One region of the Blastococcus sp. SYSU DS0828 genome, then DNA from elsewhere that is predicted to be linked to it. Evidence: predicted binding sites of a transcription regulator. Region 1 holds the regulator's gene; each other region holds the start of a gene.
What was found. Region 1 encodes LexA, which represses DNA repair genes until DNA is damaged. Its sites were predicted from a motif close to TCGAACANNTGTTCGA; they were not measured.
Positions count from the first base shown of each region.

Region 1 (5,626 bases):
CCACCTGCTGGGCGAGGAGCTTGAGCTGGCCCTCGTCGACCGGCCGGCCCTGGCAGGCCCGCCGGACGCCGGCAACCACCTTGCTGCGGTTGAACGGCTCGCTGACGCCGTTGCGCTTGACGACGGCGAGCACCGCCTCCTCGACGGTGGTGAACCGCCGCCCGCACGCAGGACAGGAGCGACGACGCCGGGTGGTGGCGCCCTCGTCGGCCTCCCGCGAGTCGATGACCCGACTGTCGGCGTTGTGGCAGAACGGGCAACGCACGGTGGTTCACCTCCCTTCGCGCCGCGCCCGCCACCGGCCGGCTGTGCACTCCCCTGGGGACATCCGGTGGATGCGCCGGGGACAACCTGAGGACCAGCCTGTGGACGGGCTTACAGCTCTGTAACTACTAGATGTAGGGGAACCCTAGGACGGGCCACACAAGATGTGCAAGTGATCGTTCCGTCGGCGTGTTCCGCCCCGACACTGCGGTGCGCAGGCGGAACAGCGGTCCCCAGCTGTCACAGGACACGCCGCGACGACGCGCCGAACTCCGTGCCCGACGCTCCCCGGAGAGGGTGCCGAGCGCGGCGACACACCGCAGGAACGACCCGGGGACGCTCGCCCCGGCAAGGTTGTGCGCTCATGCGCGGTTCCGACCCGCAGAACCACGCGCCGGCCGCACACCGATCGGCGAACTGGGCGGTCCGCACCCGGCCAAGGGCGACCCGGCGGGCACGCGACGGCGGCGCCGAGCACCCCCGCGGGGTCGACGCGGCGAGGGCCGCCGAACGACGATCAGACGCTGACCGCGCCGCCCACCCGGGGCCGCCGCGAGTGCGGGATCTGGTCACTCAACCGCATCGGGCGGGTCAGGAGATCCTGGTCGACGTCGGCCGGCGGGGTCCAGCCGCTCGCCGTGGAGCGGGTCTCGACCGTGCTCGCGGAGCGGGCCGCGGGCACCGACCAGCCACCGCCCCGCGGTCGGTCCTCACGGGTCGGGGACTGCGCGTCCGGCGCGCTCTCGACGACGGCCGGGAAGAGGTCGGTGTCGGCGGCGCGGTGCCGGCCCACGACCGGGCCGGACTCGGTGGCCGGAGCGCGGTGCCGACCCGGAGGAGGCACCGGCACCGAGGACGCCGGCGCGGCCTGCACGGGGTCGCTCTCCGGCGCGCGCCGGCGACCGCCCGGCCGCTGGGCACCGGTCCGCGGCTCACAGCGGTCGCGCAGCAGCGGCAGGCTGGCGGTCGCCTCGACATCGGTCGACGGACCGTCCCGGAGCGGTGCCGCGGACGGGGAGGCGGGCATCGCCTGCGTCACCGGGGACACCTCGACGACCGGCGACTCCGGAAGCCGCACATCCCCCAGGTCGATCCAGAGCGCCTGCTCTTCGCCTCCGGTGACGACCCGCACCCACATCTGGCACGCGCCGGAGTCGTCGTGTCGCCACCCCAACAGCTCCCCCGCACTCCAGGCACCCGCCTGGTGGACCTCGACGGCCTGGGGACGAGTGGTGAACACGGCGGCGCGGTTCTCCATGACGCTGGACACGGACGTACCGTAGGTGGCCGACCAGCACGCACGGTGAACGTGCCTGTACTGAGGGTTGACGAAGTCGCCGAGCCGCGTTGTGAACACCTTGCCGCGAGGCGCTCTCGGGCGAGTCCGCGAGGCGTCAGGGCAGGAGAAGGACCTGACCAGGCGTGATGGCTGCGGTGTCGAGCCCGTTCAACTGCCGGATGTCGACGACGACGTCCCGGACGTCGCGCCCGTCGGCGGCCGATCCGGCGATCGACCAGAGCGTGTCGCCCGGCTCGACGACCACCTTCGTCGTCCCCATGAGCGCCAACCCGCCACCCTCCTGCCCGAGGACGGCGTCACCGAGGGCGATCGTGCCCACGGCGAGGAGGAGGGCGAGGACCACCACCAGGCGGCGGCCGCGCGCCGTCAGGCGGAGCGGCGGCTGCGCCGGACGACCCGGGCCGGGTGGGCGCCCCGCCTCCGCCCTCGGGGGACCCGCCGCCCGGAGAGGCGCAGCGGACCCGGGGTCGAGCGTCTCCGCGTAGGAGCGAGGCGGCGGGAGCACCCGGAGGTGCCGGGCGGGTGGCCGAACGGCACGCCGCTCCGCCGGGCCGACCGGCACCTCTCCACGGACCCGCAATGCCGTGCTGCTCGTCATCTGTTCAGCCCCTCTGGCCGGCACGTCGCCGGACCCGAACGTGTGTTCGATTCGAACGCCTGTCCGATGTCTACCGGATGCGGCCGACAGATGTGACCCGACACGGAAAGTTTCGAACACCTGTTTGAAGTGGCCGGCGATCGGCGCTACGGTTCCTCCGACGACGAGGGTCGAGAGCTGCGCGGGCAGCCGGCGAGGAGGAGACGTGGCGGACTCGAGCAGGACGTCCGGCAACCGGGGCGGCGCCGCGGGCACGGCGGACGGGTCCGCGTCGGTGCGGGCCTTTCCCGACCGCGCGGCCGACGGGGACGGGCTGACCCAGCGGCAGCGGCGGGTCCTCGAGGTGATTCGCGACTCGATCGACCGACGGGGCTACCCCCCTTCGGTGCGGGAGATCGGCGAGGCCGTCGGACTGTCCTCGGCATCCTCGGTCGCGCACCAGCTCTCGGTACTGCAGAAGAAGGGCTGGCTGCGGCGCGACCCCAACCGGCCGCGCGCCCTGGACGTGCGCCTGCCCGGCGATGCCGGCCGGACCACCACCGCGGCCGTCGAGCGACCCGTGGTCGACGACGGGGTGCAGGCCGCCGCGCCCGCCTACGTCCCGCTCGTCGGCCGGATCGCCGCCGGCGGGCCGGTGCTCGCCGAGCAGGCGGTGGAGGACATCTTCCCGCTGCCGCGCGAGCTGGTCGGCGAGGGGACGGTCTTCATGCTGAAGGTGGCCGGTGACTCGATGATCGAGGCCGCCATCTGCGACGGCGACTGGGTCGTCGTCCGCCAGCAGCCGACCGCCGAGAACGGGGAGATCGTGGCGGCGATGATCGACGGCGAGGCGACGGTGAAGACCTACAAGCGCCGGGACGGTCACGTGTGGCTGCTGCCGCACAACCCGGCCTACGAACCGATCCCCGGAGACGAGGCGACGATCCTCGGGCGGGTGGTGTCGGTCCTGCGCCGGGTCTGAGGGTCAGGTCCGGCGGCGCAGTTTCCCGCCCACCCAGACCACGAGAGTGGCGACGACGGCGGCGATCAGCGCCGAGGCGATCGGCGAGCGGTCCGAGCGGGTGAGTTCCGCGAAGGACGGCAGCGGGTCCTCCGCGGGAGTCGGCCTCGCGGCGGCGGTCGCGGCGGGCAGGGGAACCACGGTGACGGCGCTGGGCAGGCCCTCGCTCGCGACCACGAGCGCCCGGTTGTCGGCGGAGAAGCTGACGGCCTCGCCCTGCGGCGACTCGGGGAGCGCCACCCGCACCGGTTCGCCGGCCAGCGCACCGGGCACGTCCGAACCGGACAGCGGCCACACGTAGGCGTCCGTGTAGGTGCGCAGCGCCAGTGCGCTCCCGTCGCCGGCAACGGCACCTCCGGTGATCAGCAACTGCCCCGCACGACCCACGGGGCCACCCGGGGTTCCGGTGAGGGTGACGTTGACCGTGCCCACCCGCTCCATCGGCACAGTGCCGCCGTCGACGAGCGCGGCGGCGGGCCGGTAGACCCCGCTGGAGCCGAGCACTTCCTTGGTCACGAGGTACGGCGTCCCGTCCGGGGCCAGGAGCAGCGCCTCGGCGTCGTGCGCGCCGTCGGGGTAGGTCAGCCGATGCAGCGCTGCCGCGCCGTCGGGCCGGAGGACATGCAGCGCGACGGTGGCACGGCTCGTGCCGTTGTCACCGGTGTCGGCGATCCAGACGCTCCCGTCCGAGCCGACGCCGAGGTCTTCGGGGTCGAAGGGGTCCGCGGCCCCGGCCTGCACGTCGACCACCGCACAGGCGGCATCGAGCCCGAGGACTTCGACCCGGTCACCGCCGTCGTTGAGGGCGAGCATCTGCTCTCCTACCACCACCAGGCCGGACAGCTCGGCGAGTCGGGGGTCCGTGATGGCGCACCGGACCTCCGGCGCCGGCTCCTCCGCCGACGCGGACCCGGGGACGAGCACGGCCAGGGCGCCGGTCAGGGCGCTCGCGACGACGAGCCGACGCCGCCGGGCGCGGCTAGGAACTCGCTTGGCCTGCTCGGGCACGTACCAAGCGTGACAGAACCATCGCGTCCAGTGCATGAACCACGCCCAGGAGGACGATCCCGACGGCGGCGCCCACGACCGCGTCGGTGACCCAGTGGAAGTCCAGCGACACCATCGCCGCGCCAGTGGCGACCGGCCCGACGACGCTCAGCCACCAGAAGGTCCGCTGTACCGCCGGCGGGAGCCCGTACTCGACCGCCTGCCAGCGGGCCACCCCCCACATGAGCACTGCGTTGGCGACGTGACCGGAGGGGAACGAGGCGCCGTCGGCGTGGAAGAAGTAGGAGCCCGGGAACGCCGGCGCCGTCCGCCCGATCCCGTGCTTGATCGCGTACACCCCGGCGGTCAGCACCCCGAGCGCCAGCAGCACGCGGAGGGCCGGCATCCAGGTGCCGCGCCGCCACAGCAGGTAGCCGACCAGGCCGGCGAGGACGACGAGGATGGTCACGCGCCCGCCGAGCTGCGTGACCACCCACACCGCCGGGTAGCCCGGCGTGTCCCTCAGGCCCCAGTCGCTGACGATCTCCGACACCCGGAGGTCCATCCGCTCCGACGGCCCGTGGCGGAGCAGGTCGGCGGTGATGAGGACGCCGACCAGCAGCGCCACGGCGACCAGCCACCACGGCGGCCGGCCGGGCGGGACCACGGGGGCGGCGCGCGGTGACTCGGCCACCCGCACCGCGCCCCTGGTCACGCCGCCACCGTACCGGCCCGTGACCGGATCGTGATCCGAGCCGATCGACCGCCCCAGCTCAGCCCACCGGGACCGCGAACTCCTCGAGCACCGCGGCGAGGGCGCCGTCCACCCGCGCGGTGAGCCGTGTGCCGCCGTCCTCGTGCCGCTCGCCGAGCACCTCGCCGTCCCGGTGCACCCGGGCCACGAGATCACCGCGCTCGTAGGGCACGAGCACGTCGACCTCGACGTCGGGGTGCGGCAGCCGCTCGGCCACCAGCTTGCGGAGGGCGTCGATGCCGACGCCGGTGCGGGCCGAGACCCAGACCGCGCCCGGCAGGGCCTGGCGGAGGGTGAGGATGTCCTCCTCGCTCATCGCGTCGACCTTGTTGACGACGATGACCTCCGGCACGGCGGCCGCGTCGATCTCGCTCAGCACGACGTGGACGGCGTCGATCTGGCCGAGCGGATCGGGGTCGGAGCCGTCGACCACGTGCAGCAGCAGGTCCGCCGCGGCGACCTCCTCCAGCGTGGAGCGGAACGCGTCCACCAGCTGGTGCGGCAGGTGGCGCACGAAGCCGACGGTGTCGGTGAGCGTGTACTCCCGGCCGTCCGGCGACTGCGCCCGGCGCACCGTCGGGTCGAGGGTGGCGAACAGCGCGTTCTCCACCAGCACGCCGGCGCCGGTGAGCTGGTTGAGCAGGCTTGACTTGCCCGCATTGGTGTACCCGGCGATCGCCACGCTCGGCACGGCGTTGCGTCCCCGGCTCGCCCGCTGGGTGG
Region 1 is NZ_JBJHAK010000004.1:189,204-194,829, forward strand. Features, by position in the region: gene nrdR (transcriptional regulator NrdR) at 1-265, opposite strand, end outside; gene ACI79Q_RS04980 (hypothetical protein) at 782-1,534, opposite strand; gene ACI79Q_RS04985 (LysM peptidoglycan-binding domain-containing protein) at 1,659-1,907, opposite strand; gene lexA (transcriptional repressor LexA) at 2,368-3,123, shown strand; gene ACI79Q_RS04995 (hypothetical protein) at 3,127-4,170, opposite strand; gene ACI79Q_RS05000 (phosphatase PAP2 family protein) at 4,142-4,864, opposite strand; gene hflX (GTPase HflX) at 4,923-5,626, opposite strand, start outside.

Region 2 (5,626 bases), on a different contig from region 1:
CTCCGGGGCCGGCCCGCCAGGTGGCCTCGTCGTCGGCGTCGGCCGTGACTGCCGTGCGGACCAGTCGACCGGCGCGGGAGAGTTCTTGCTCCGCGCGGAGCACGGCGAGGCCGGCGGTCTCGACCGCCTCGTCGGCCAGCGTCCACCAGCCGGTTCCAGGCGAGGTGGCCGCCGGCCCGGGAGGTACCGCCCCGGCCGTGGTCGCTGCTGCCGGTGAGGAATTGCCGGCATCCGGTGGGGTGTCCTCCGGTTCCGGCGCCGGAGGATCACCGCGCCGCCGGTCCGGCCCTCGCGACGTCGGTGAGGCTGCGGTGCACCCCCGGCGCTCCTGGGCCACGGCGGCGTCGGTACCGGTGTCGGCGCGGGGCGCGTCCTCGATCTCGGCGCCCTCGATCTCGGCGTCCTCGATCGCGTCGCCCGGGAGTGCGTCGTGGGTGGTGGCGGGGTCGCCGGCGACGTCCCGGGGAAGGGCGGGGGGGGGGCGGGGGGGCCGGGGGGGGGCGGGGGGGGGGGGCGCCGCCCCCGGGGGGGGGGCGGGCGCCCCTGCCCGACGCGTCCGGGGGAAGGGCGGGGTCGCCGGCGACGTCCGGGGGAGGGGCGAGGTCGCCGTTGCCGTCGGGGTCGGGATCGACCAGTTCACCGCTGAGCAGCCGGCGCTCCGTCTCGGCCAGCCACCACTCCAGCTCGGCCTGCTCCTGCGCCTGCCACGACATCGAGCCGGACGGCTGCCCCGGGGCCGGCTCCGCGGAGTCGGACCCCAGCGGCCGGCCGGTGAGCGCTGTCAGGAAGTGGCGGATCATCTCGGCCGGCACGACCTGCCCGTCGATCTCCCCGGAACCGTCTCCGCCGGCGAGGGTGGCCAGCGAGGCGACGACGGTGAGCAGCACCTGCACCGGCGGCAGATCGGTCTCGCCCGGGCGCAGCACCAGGTCGAGCAGGCAGTCGACCATCTTCTGGCCCCGCGTGCGCTGATCGTCGTCGTCGTCGAGCGCCTCCGCGCAGGCGGTCAGTGCCCGGTACAGCGCCTGGGCCTCCGGCATGGTGGCGTACACGCTCACGGTCGCCATGCCGTCGACGGCGTCCGGGCGGATGTGGACCCCGCGCCGCTTCAGCGCCTCCTGCAGCGTGCGGGCCGCGGCGCGGGCGTCCCGCTGGGCCACCTCGCGGCGCGCCTTGTCGTTCAGCTGCGCAGGCGTCACCACCCGGCCCGCGGCCCAGCGCAGCAGCTCGGCCTCGACCTCGGCACGCACCCGGTCGTCGGCGATGGGAGCGACCTTCTCGAGCATGGTCCAGAGGTGCCCGGGGTGCAGGGCCCCCGCCTCCAGGGCGGCCAGCGTGCCGGGCAGCCGCTCCACGAGCGTCAGCGAGCGGACCAGCAACGCTTCCGCGGCCCGGGCGGAGAGCGAGAGGGCGATCATGAGCTCCTGCGTCGCCCACTCGCTCACCCCGCGCAGCACCTCGGGACGCGCGGCCCACCGCTCCGGGCTCATCGCGCCCGGCTCACCCTGGGCACGGTCGCCGTCGGCGGGCCGGTCCGCGGCGAACCTGGCGACCGCGCGGGCGCGCAGCGCGGTCTGCCGGGCGATCTCGCGGTCCGCGGCCTGCACCTCGCCGAGCGGGCCGGCGGCCAGCCTCACCGGCGGGGCGAACTCGGGCCACTCGGTGGACGCCTCGCGGGCTCGCCGGCGCCGTCCGGCGGCCACCGCCCGGGCGCGGGCGGTGGCGTACCAGTCGCTCACCGCCCCGACGTCCGCCATGCATCGAACATACGTTCGATCGCCCCGGAGAGCAAGACGGATTTGTGCGAAGGTGCTGCTCAGCGCGGTGCGGCCCCGGGCGCGGAGTCGTGTCGTCCCGCGCCGCGGTGGCCACCCGGACCGGGTCAGACGCCGCTGCCGTGCCTGCCCTCCCCGGCGGCGAAGCGTGCGGCCCCCGGCAGCGCGTCGACGGCGAGGGAGGCCATGCCGTGGTGGAACTCGTTGGCCATGGCCGCCTCCTCGTCGAGGCCGTCCTGCTCCAGCAGGGAGGCCCGGTCCTCCCGCAGGCAGGTCTGGGGGAAGGCGGCGATCCGGGCGGCCAGCGCCCGGGCCTCGGTCAGCGCCTGCCCGGCGGGCACGACCCGGTTGACCAATCCGATCTGTAGCGCCTCGGCGGCGTCCACCCCTCGCCCGGTGAGCACCAGGTCCATGGCCCGGGAGGTGCCGATCAGTCGCGGCAGCCGCACGGTGCCGCCGTCGACCAGTGGCACGCCCCAGCGGCGGCAGTAGACCCCGAGAATCGCCGTCTCGTCGGCGACCCGCAGGTCGCACCACAGCGCGAGCTCCAGGCCGCCGGCGACCGCGTGCCCGGCGATCGCGGCGATGACGGGCTTGCGCAGCCGCATCCGTGTGGGGCCCATGGGCCCGTCCCCGTCGGTCTCGGTGCGGTTGCCGCGGTCGGTCCCGATGGCCCGCAGGTCCGCGCCGGCGCAGAAGGTGCCGCCCTCGCCGTGCAGCACCGCCACGGCGGCCTCGTCGTCGGCGTCGAAGGCCCGGAACGCGTCGGCGAGCGCGGCGGCGGTGGGCCCGTCGACGGCGTTGCGTGCCGCCGGGCGGGACAGTCGCACCGTCGTCACCGGACCGTTCCGCTCGACGGTCACCGTCTCGCTCACGACGAGCGCCCCGCGGCGTCGGCCCACAGCGGCTCGCGCAGGGCCTGGCGGAGGATCTTCCCGACGGGGGAGAGGGGGAGCTGGTCGACGACGTGCACGGTCTTGGGGACCTTGTAACCGGCGAGCGCGCCGCGCACCGCGTCCCGCAGCTCGTTGGGGGTGGCGCTCGACCCGGGGCGGAGCGTGACGAAGGCGGTCACCGCCTCCACCCACGTCGGGTCGGGTGCGGCGACGACGGCCGCACCGGACACCGCCGGGTGGGCCATGAGCACCTCCTCGACCTCCCGCGGGTACACGTTGTAGCCGCCGGTGATGATCATGTCGCTGGTCCGGTCGACAAGCGTGAGGTAGCCGCGGTCGTCCAGCCGGGCCAGGTCGCGGGTGGCGATCCAGCCGTCCCCGCTGATCGTCTCGGCGGTGAGGGTGGGCGCGTCGTGGTAGCCGGCCATGCCGAAGGGGGCACGCACCTGGAGCTCGCCGATCTCGCCGGCCGGCAGGGCGCCGCCGTCGCTGCCGACGACCCGGACCTCGGCGTCGACCGAGGGGTGGCCGCACGAGCCGGCCAGGGACGGGTCGGTGTGGTCGAGGGCGTCGAGCACGGTGATCGCCAGGGGTGCCTCCGTCTGCCCGTAGTACTGCACCAGGCGTGGACCCCACACGTCGAGGGCCTGCGCCAGCACCGGGCCGGGCATGGGGCTGGCGCCGTACACCGCCGTGCGAAGGCTGGAGACGTCGGCGCGCTCGGCGGCGCCGGAGGACAGCAGCATGCCGAGCATGGTGGGTACCAGGTTGATCTCGGTGGCCCGGTAGCGGGCGAGTGAGTCCAGGTAGCTGGCGGGGTCGAAGCCCGGCAGGACGGCGGCCGCGCCGCCGCGGATCCAGTAGGGGAGCACGAACGTGCCGCTGGCGTGGATCAGCGACGCCGCGTGCAGCATGACCGAGTCCCGGCCGGGGGAGACCAGGTTCGCCAGGATGTTGGCGCAGATGGCGGCGTAGCTGGCCTGGGTGTGCACCACCGCCTTGAGCGCGCCGGTCGTGCCCGAGGTGTAGAGGATCAGCACCGGGTCGGTGGGCTCGGCGGGCAACCGCGGGTCGGCGGCGCTCGCGTCGGCCATCTCGTCGAGCAGGTCGAGTGCCTCGACGTCGGAGGTCTGGCCCAGGCTGACCAGCCGGAGGCCGTCCACCCGCCCGGCGAGCTCCGCCGCCCGGTCGGCGAGCGCCGCACCGTGGATGAGCATCCGGACGCCGGTGGCGGCGAGCATCCGCGCCTGCTCGTCGGCCGACAGCCGGGCGTTGAGCGGCACGCGCGCGGCGCCGGCCTTGAGGCAGGCGAAGTCGATCGGCACCGACCACAGCCCGTTCTCGACCAGGAGGCCGACCCGGTCCCCACGGGCCACCCCCAGCCCGATCAGCACGTGCGCCATCCGGTTGGCGGTCTCGTCCACCTCCCGGAAGGTCAGCGACGCATCGCCGCTCATCACTGCCGTGCGGTCCGCGAACCGCCGGGCGCCCCTCCGCACCAGCTCCACCGTCAACACCGGTCACCACTCCCTCTCGAGTCGGACGGCAACTTACAGTCCGTTCGGACGGTTTGTCAGTACCTATCCTGACGCGGTGACGGAGCGACGTACCCAGGAGCAGCGCCGGGCGGACACCCGGGCGCGGCTGCTCTCCGCGACCATCGACTGCCTGGTCGAGCACGGCTACGCCGGGACGACGACGCAGCGGGTGCAGGAGCGGGCGGGGCTGTCCCGCGGGGCGCTGCTGCACCACTTCGCCACCAAGGAGGCGCTGCTGGTCGCCGCCGTCTCGCACGTCGCCGACGCGCAGATCCAGCAGGTGCGCGCCGATGCCGCGACCGGCCGGGTGGCCAGCGAGGTGGACCTCCTGCACCGGGTGATGTCCGGCCCGCTGTTCCTGGCCGGGCTGGAGCTGTGGGCCGCCGCACGCACCGAGCCGGTGCTGCGCGCCGCGCTGCTCCCCGCCGAGCGGCGGGTGGGGGCGGCCGTCCGCGACCTGGTCGCCGAGCTGTTCCCCGGCTCCTCCCGGGACCGGACCGAGATCGACGGCCTGCTCGCCCTCTACCGCGGGCTGGCTCTCACCAGTGTCCTGCGCGAGGACGGCGACCGCGACCGGCGCGTGCTGCAGCTGTGGGTCGGCCGGGTGCTCGGCGCCGCGCCCGGGGTGTCCGTGGACCGAGCCGCCCGATAGCCCTCCCGGTGAGTTCCCGGTGAGGATCGCCGCGGGACCCACCGGGGGCCGGGGCTACGGTGACCGCATGGCGTCCGGACCGCGGGCGGCGGCTCCGCGCTGGGCCGTCGTGGGGGCGGTCGTCGCGGTCCTCGTCGCGCTCCCGGCGCTGGTGGGCGCGCTCCCGGTCAAAGACTCGGCGGTGCCCGCGGCCGAGCTGCGTGCGGCGGTCCTGGCCTCGCGGGACGTGCAGTACTCCGGGTACGCCGAATCGGCCGGCGGGCTGGCCCTGCCGGTGACCGACCAGCTGGACTCCCTCGCGGACCTGTTCAGCGACCGCACGGAGATGCGCGTGTGGTGGCGGGGCCCCGACGACCATCGGGTCGCCGTCATCACCACGGCCGGTGAGACGGGCATCCACCGCGATGCCCGGGGCACCTGGACCTGGGAGTACGAGCGCGCCACCGCGACGTGGGCGGACGCCACGCCGTTCGCCCTCCCCGCCCCACCGGACCTGCTGCCCGCCACCCTGGGCCGCCGCTTGCTGTCCGAGGCCGCCGACGAGGAGCTGACCCGCATCGGGGCCCGGCGGATCGCCGGGCGTGATGCCCTCGGGCTGCGCTCGACCCCGGCGGACCCCGCCTCGTCGGTGCGGCAGGTCGACGTGTGGGTGGACCGGGCCAGCGGCCTGCCGGTGCAGGTGGTGGTCCTCGGCAAGACCTCCGAGGTGCCGGCGCTGGACACCCGCTTCCTGGACCTGGAGCTGGCGGTCCCGGATGCCGCGAC
Region 2 is NZ_JBJHAK010000021.1:16,608-22,233, reverse strand. Features, by position in the region: gene ACI79Q_RS15735 (HNH endonuclease signature motif containing protein) at 1-103, opposite strand, end outside; gene ACI79Q_RS15730 (DUF222 domain-containing protein) at 267-1,757, opposite strand; gene ACI79Q_RS15725 (crotonase/enoyl-CoA hydratase family protein) at 1,883-2,650, opposite strand; gene ACI79Q_RS15720 (class I adenylate-forming enzyme family protein) at 2,647-4,188, opposite strand; gene ACI79Q_RS15715 (TetR/AcrR family transcriptional regulator) at 4,265-4,861, shown strand; gene ACI79Q_RS15710 (LolA family protein) at 4,929-5,626, shown strand, end outside.
Region 2: a site for LexA is predicted at 1,761-1,776, ahead of ACI79Q_RS15730 (DUF222 domain-containing protein). Genes of this name have one in related genera too.

Region 3 (5,626 bases), on a different contig from region 1:
CGCCCAGGCGGCCTCGGTCGCGACCCGCCCGCGCGGCGTGCGGGCCAGCAGCCCGGCGCGCACCAGGAACGGCTCGCACACCTCCTCCACCGTGTGCGGCTCCTCGCCGACGGCCACCGCCAGGGTGGCGACGCCGACCGGCCCGCCACCGAACTTGCCGACCAGCGCGTCCAGCACCTCCCGGTCCAGCCGGTCCAGGCCCAGGTGGTCGACGTCGTACAGGGCCAGCGCGGCCTCGGCGACCTCGCGGGTCACCCGGCCGTCGGCCTCCACCTCGGCGTAGTCGCGCACCCGGCGCAGCAGCCGGTTGGCGATGCGCGGGGTCCCGCGGGAGCGCCCCGCGATCTCCGCCGACCCCTCGTCGGTCAGCTCCACCCCGAGCAGCGCCGCGCTGCGGGCCAGCACCCGCTGCAGGTCGGCCGGCTCGTAGAACTCCATCTGGCCGACGAAGCCGAACCGGTCCCGCAGCGGGCCGGTGAGCAGCCCGGCGCGGGTGGTGGCGCCGACCAGCGTGAACGGGTTGATCTCCAGCGGGATCGCCGTCGCCCCGGGGCCCTTGCCGACGACGACGTCGACCCGGAAGTCCTCCATCGCCATGTAGAGCAGTTCCTCGGCGGGGCGGGCGATGCGGTGGATCTCGTCGATGAAGAGGACGTCGCCGGGGGCCAGGTTCGACAGCATCGCGGCGAGGTCGCCGGACCGCTCGATCGCCGGCCCACTGGTGATCTTCACCGAGGTGCCCAGCTCGGAGCCGATGATCAGCGCCAGGCTGGTCTTCCCCAGCCCGGGCGGGCCGGAGAGCAGGACGTGGTCGGGCGTGCGGCCACGGCGGCGCGCCCCCTCGAGCACCAGCGCCAGCTGGCGGGCGACCTTGGGCTGGCCGATGAAGTCGTCGAGCGAGTGCGGGCGCAGCGCCGACTCGACGACCCGCTCCTCGTCCCCCGCCTGCGGCGACACCGACCACTCCGGCGCCGCCTCGGCGGCCAGCTCACCGGTCAGCGACCGGTCGAACGGCGCGGTCACGACCTACCCAGCAGCTGGAGCGCCCGCCGCAGCAGCACCGCGACCTCCACGCTCCCCGTCGCCGCGAGCTGCTCGTCGGCCACCGGGGCCAGCTGGGCGACCGCCCCCTCGGCCTCCTTGCCGCTCCACCCCAGCCCGACGAGGGCCGAGGTGAGCTGGTCCCGCCACGGGGCCACCGGCGTGACCGACGGCAGCCCGGCGGGCGCCGGCGCGTCCAGCGAGGTGTCGGTGCTGGTCGAGCCGAGGCGGTCGCGCAGCTCGAGGATGAGCCGCTCGGCCCCCTTCTTGCCGATGCCGGGGACCTGCATGAGCGCCTTGACGTCGGCCATCGAGACGGCGCGGCGGACCTCCCGTGGCGGGTGGATGGCCAGCACCGCCTGGGCCAGCCGCGGCCCGACGCCGTTCGCCGTCTGCAGCAGCTCGAACAGCTGGCGCTCGTCGTCGTCGGCGAAGCCGTAGAGGGTGAGCGAGTCCTCACGCACGACCAGGCTGGTGGCCAGCCGGGCGGCCTCCCCCACCTGCAGCCGGGCGATCGTCCCCGGGGTGCACTGCACCGCCAGGCCGATCCCGCCGACCTCGACGACGGCGCCGTCGGGCCCCACCGCGGCCACCCGGCCGTGCACGCTGGCGATCATCGGGCCGCCACCCCCGTCCACCGGGGCAGCGTGCCGGTGGACCGCACCGGCGCGCCGATCCCGCCGGCGATCGCGGCGGTCCGCAGCCGCTGCTGCGCCGGGCCGCGCCACGCGTGGCAGACCGCCAGCGCCAGGGCGTCGGCGGCGTCGGCCGGCTTGGGGGCGGTGGCGAGCCCCAGGACCCGGGTGACCATGAGGGTGACCTGCTCCTTGTCCGCGCGGCCGTTGCCCGAGATCGCCGCCTTCACCTCGCTGGGCGTGTGCCAGGCGACCGGGCGGTCGGCCTGGGCGGCGGCCAGCGCGGCGACGCCCGCCGCCTGCGCCGTGCCCGTCGCCGTGCCCTTGTTGTTCTGGGTGAACACCCGCTCGATCGCCACGACGTCGGGACGGTGCTCGCGCAACAGCGCCGTGACGGCGGTGTGCAGCTCGAGCAGCCGCAGCTCGAGGTCGAGCTCGGCCATGGTGCGGACCACGCCGACGCCGACCGCCGTCGGCCGCGCCCCCGGGCGCCCGTCGACCACGCCCCACCCGCACCGGGTGAGGCCCGGGTCGATACCGAGCACCCGCATCGTCACGCTCCCGTCAGCCGAACTGGTGTTCGACCGAGGCTAACCGCAGCCCCCGACCGGACCCCGTCAACACGCCAGGTGATCTGACGAATCGGCACCGGGGTCCTTCTAGGCGTCGGCGGTGACCTTCTCCATGACGTCGTCGGGCACCTCGTAGTTGGCGTAGACGTTCTGCACGTCGTCGAGGTCCTCGAGGGCGTCGATGAGCTTGAAGACCTTGGTCGCCCCGTCCTCGTCGAGCTCCACCTGGACGCTGGGCAGGAAGCCGGCGTCGGCCGAGTCGTACTCGATACCGGCCTCCTGCAGCGCGGTGCGCACGGCCACCAGGTCACCGGGCTCGCAGATGACCTCGAGCGTGTCGCCCAGGTCGCGCACCTCCTCGGCGCCGGCGTCCAGCACCGCCATCAGCACGCTGTCCTCGTCGACGTCGCCGGACTTCGGCACCACGACCACGCCCTTGCGGGAGAAGAGGTAGGAGACCGAGCCGGGGTCGGCCATCGACCCGCCGTTGCGGGTCATGGCGGTGCGGACCTCCATGGCCGAGCGGTTCTTGTTGTCGGTGAGGCACTCGATGAGCACCGCGACACCGCCGGCCGCGTAGCCCTCGTAGGTGATGCCCTGGTAGTCGACGCCACCGGCCTCGGCGCCCGATCCGCGCTTGACCGCACGGTCGATGTTGTCATTGGGCACCGAGCTCTTCTTCGCCTTCTGGATGGCGTCGAAGAGCGTCGGGTTGCCGGCGGGGTCACCGCCGCCCGTGCGGGCGGCGACCTCGATGTTCTTGATCAGCTTGGCGAAGAGCTTGCCGCGCTTGGCGTCGATCCCGGCCTTCTTGTGCTTGGTCGTCGCCCACTTGGAGTGGCCGCTCACGGCTCTCCCCTCTCTGCGTCGGCCAGGTGAGCGCGCACGATGTCGACGAACAGCGCGTGCACCCGGCGGTCCCCGGTCAGCTCGGGGTGGAAGCTGGTGGCCACCACGTCGCCCTGGCGGACCGCGACGATCCTACCGTCGGCCGCACCGCCCACGACCCGCCCGAGGACCTGCACCCCCGGGCCGGCCTCCTCCACCCACGGCGCGCGGATGAAGACGGCGTGCAGCGGGCCCCCGCCGAGCCCGTCCAGCTCGACCCGGGTCTCGAAGGAGTCGGCCTGCCGGCCGAAGGCGTTCCGCCGGACGGTCACGTCCAGCCCGCCGACGGTCGGCTGCCCCGGCGGGGCGCCGACCAGCCGGTCGGCGAGCAGGATCATGCCCGCGCAGGTCCCGTAGGCGGGCAGCCCCGCGCGCACCGCCGCGCGCAGCGGCTCGAGCAGACCGAACCGCCCGGCCAGGGTCCCCATCGTCGTCGACTCCCCGCCGGGGACGACGATCCCGTCGACGCCGGCCAGCTCCTCCGGCCGGCGCACCGGCCGCGGCTCGGCCCCCTCGGCCCGCAGCACCGCGAGGTGCTCGCGGACGTCGCCCTGCAGCGCCAGCACCCCGATGACGGGGGCGGTCACCACCCGCGGGTGGCGTAGCGCTCGGCCGCCGGCAGCGTCGAGACGTCGATCCCGACCATCGGCTCGCCCAGCCCGCGCGAGACCTTGGCGATCACGTCGGGGTCGTCGGAGAACGTCGTCGCCTGCACGATGGCCGCCGCCCGCTGCGCCGGGTGGCCGGACTTGAAGATGCCCGAGCCGACGAACACGCCCTCGGCGCCCAGCTGCATCATCATCGCCGCGTCGGCCGGGGTGGCGATGCCACCGGCGGTGAACAGCACCACCGGCAGCTTGCCGAGCCGGGCCACCTCGGCCACCAGGTCGTACGGCGCCCGCAGCTCCTTGGCGGCCACGAAGAGCTCGCTCTCGTCGAGGGTGCCCAGCGCCTTGATGCCGGCCCGGATCGACCGCATGTGCCGGGTGGCCTCCACGACGTTGCCGGTGCCGGCCTCGCCCTTGGACCGGATCATCGCCGCGCCCTCGGAGATGCGCCGCAGCGCCTCGCCGAGGTCGGTGGCGCCGCAGACGAACGGCACGGTGAACGCGTGCTTGTCGATGTGGTGCGCCTCGTCCGCGGGGGTGAGCACCTCGGACTCGTCGATGTAGTCCACACCGAGGGACTGCAGCACCTGCGCCTCGACGAAGTGGCCGATGCGGGCCTTGGCCATCACGGGGATGGAGACGGCGTCGACGATCCCCTGGACCATGTCCGGGTCGCTCATCCGCGCGATGCCGCCCTGGGCGCGGATGTCGGCCGGCACCCGCTCCAGCGCCATCACCGCCACGGCGCCGGCGTCCTCGGCGATCCGGGCCTGCTCTGGCGTGACGACGTCCATGATGACGCCGCCCTTGAGCTGCTCGGCCATGCCGCGCTTCACGCGGTCGGTACCGGTCCGGGCGACGGACGGGTCGGGCTGCGTCGTCACAGGTTTCCGCCTTGGGGTCGAGAACGGGGGTCCCCCACCCTACGGGCGTCAGCCGGCGAGGCGGCCGGCCACGTCGGCGTCCTTGGTCACGTCGCCCAGGCGGTCGTCGATGTCGAAGTAGCGCGGCAGCGGGCGCGTGCGGTGCAGGCCCGCCCAACGGGGGAAGCGCCGGCCGCGCAGCTCGCGGGTGTCGCGCACGGCGTCGTTGTAGAACCGGCGGGCCAGGGCGACCCGCGTCTGGGTGCCCGCCAGGTCCGCGCGCAGCGCCGCGGGGACGCCCGGCAGGCCGGGCGGCAGCTCGCGCAGCTGGTGCCCGAGCGCGTTCTCCGCCAGCTCGCGGTCCCCCGCGTCGCGGGCCGCGCGCGCCTCCGCTGCGTGCGACACCAGGCCGAGCCGGACCTCGGCGGCGAGGGCCGCTGGGTGGTGGCGGGCCAGCTCCTCGGCGAGCCCGGCGCGGCGCTGCAGCTGGGCGTCCAGCGTCGCCCAGGCCCGGTCGACCCGGGCGTCCAGCCGCCGCAGCCGGGTGAGCGTCCAGCCGGTCCAGACCACCAGGAGCAGGAGCACTCCGGCGGCGAGCAGCAACCAGGCCAGGGACGTCACGGTCCCCGAGGCTAGCGGCGCGGCCGCCGTATGCGGGGAGGTCCGGCCGCGGTGCCTGTCGGCGGCACGCCGGGGAACTCGTCCTCGGGCGCCGCGGTCACCACGCCGCCGCCGGGCGGCAGGACGGTCTCGTACACCGCCAGGACGCGGCGGGCGAGCACCTGCCAGTCGTAGCGCGCGGCCACCTGGGAGCCGCGCGCGGCGAGCTCGGCGCGCCGGGCGGGGTCGGCGAGCAGGTCCGCGAGCGCCCGGCCGAGCGCGGCCGGGTCGTCGCGTCGCACCACGACTCCCGCGGCCCCGTCGTCCAGCACCCGGACGAAGGCGTCCAGGTCGCTGGCGACGACGGGCGCCCCGGCGGCCATCGCCTCGATGAGGATCACGCCGAACGACTCACCGAG
Region 3 is NZ_JBJHAK010000014.1:58,564-64,189, forward strand. Features, by position in the region: gene ruvB (Holliday junction branch migration DNA helicase RuvB) at 1-1,023, opposite strand, end outside; gene ruvA (Holliday junction branch migration protein RuvA) at 1,020-1,658, opposite strand; gene ruvC (crossover junction endodeoxyribonuclease RuvC) at 1,655-2,227, opposite strand; gene ACI79Q_RS12760 (YebC/PmpR family DNA-binding transcriptional regulator) at 2,336-3,097, opposite strand; gene pdxT (pyridoxal 5'-phosphate synthase glutaminase subunit PdxT) at 3,094-3,723, opposite strand; gene pdxS (pyridoxal 5'-phosphate synthase lyase subunit PdxS) at 3,720-4,628, opposite strand; gene ACI79Q_RS12775 (hypothetical protein) at 4,677-5,228, opposite strand; gene ACI79Q_RS12780 (glycosyltransferase family 4 protein) at 5,240-5,626, opposite strand, start outside.
Region 3: a site for LexA is predicted at 2,245-2,260, ahead of ruvC (crossover junction endodeoxyribonuclease RuvC). Genes of this name have one in related genera too.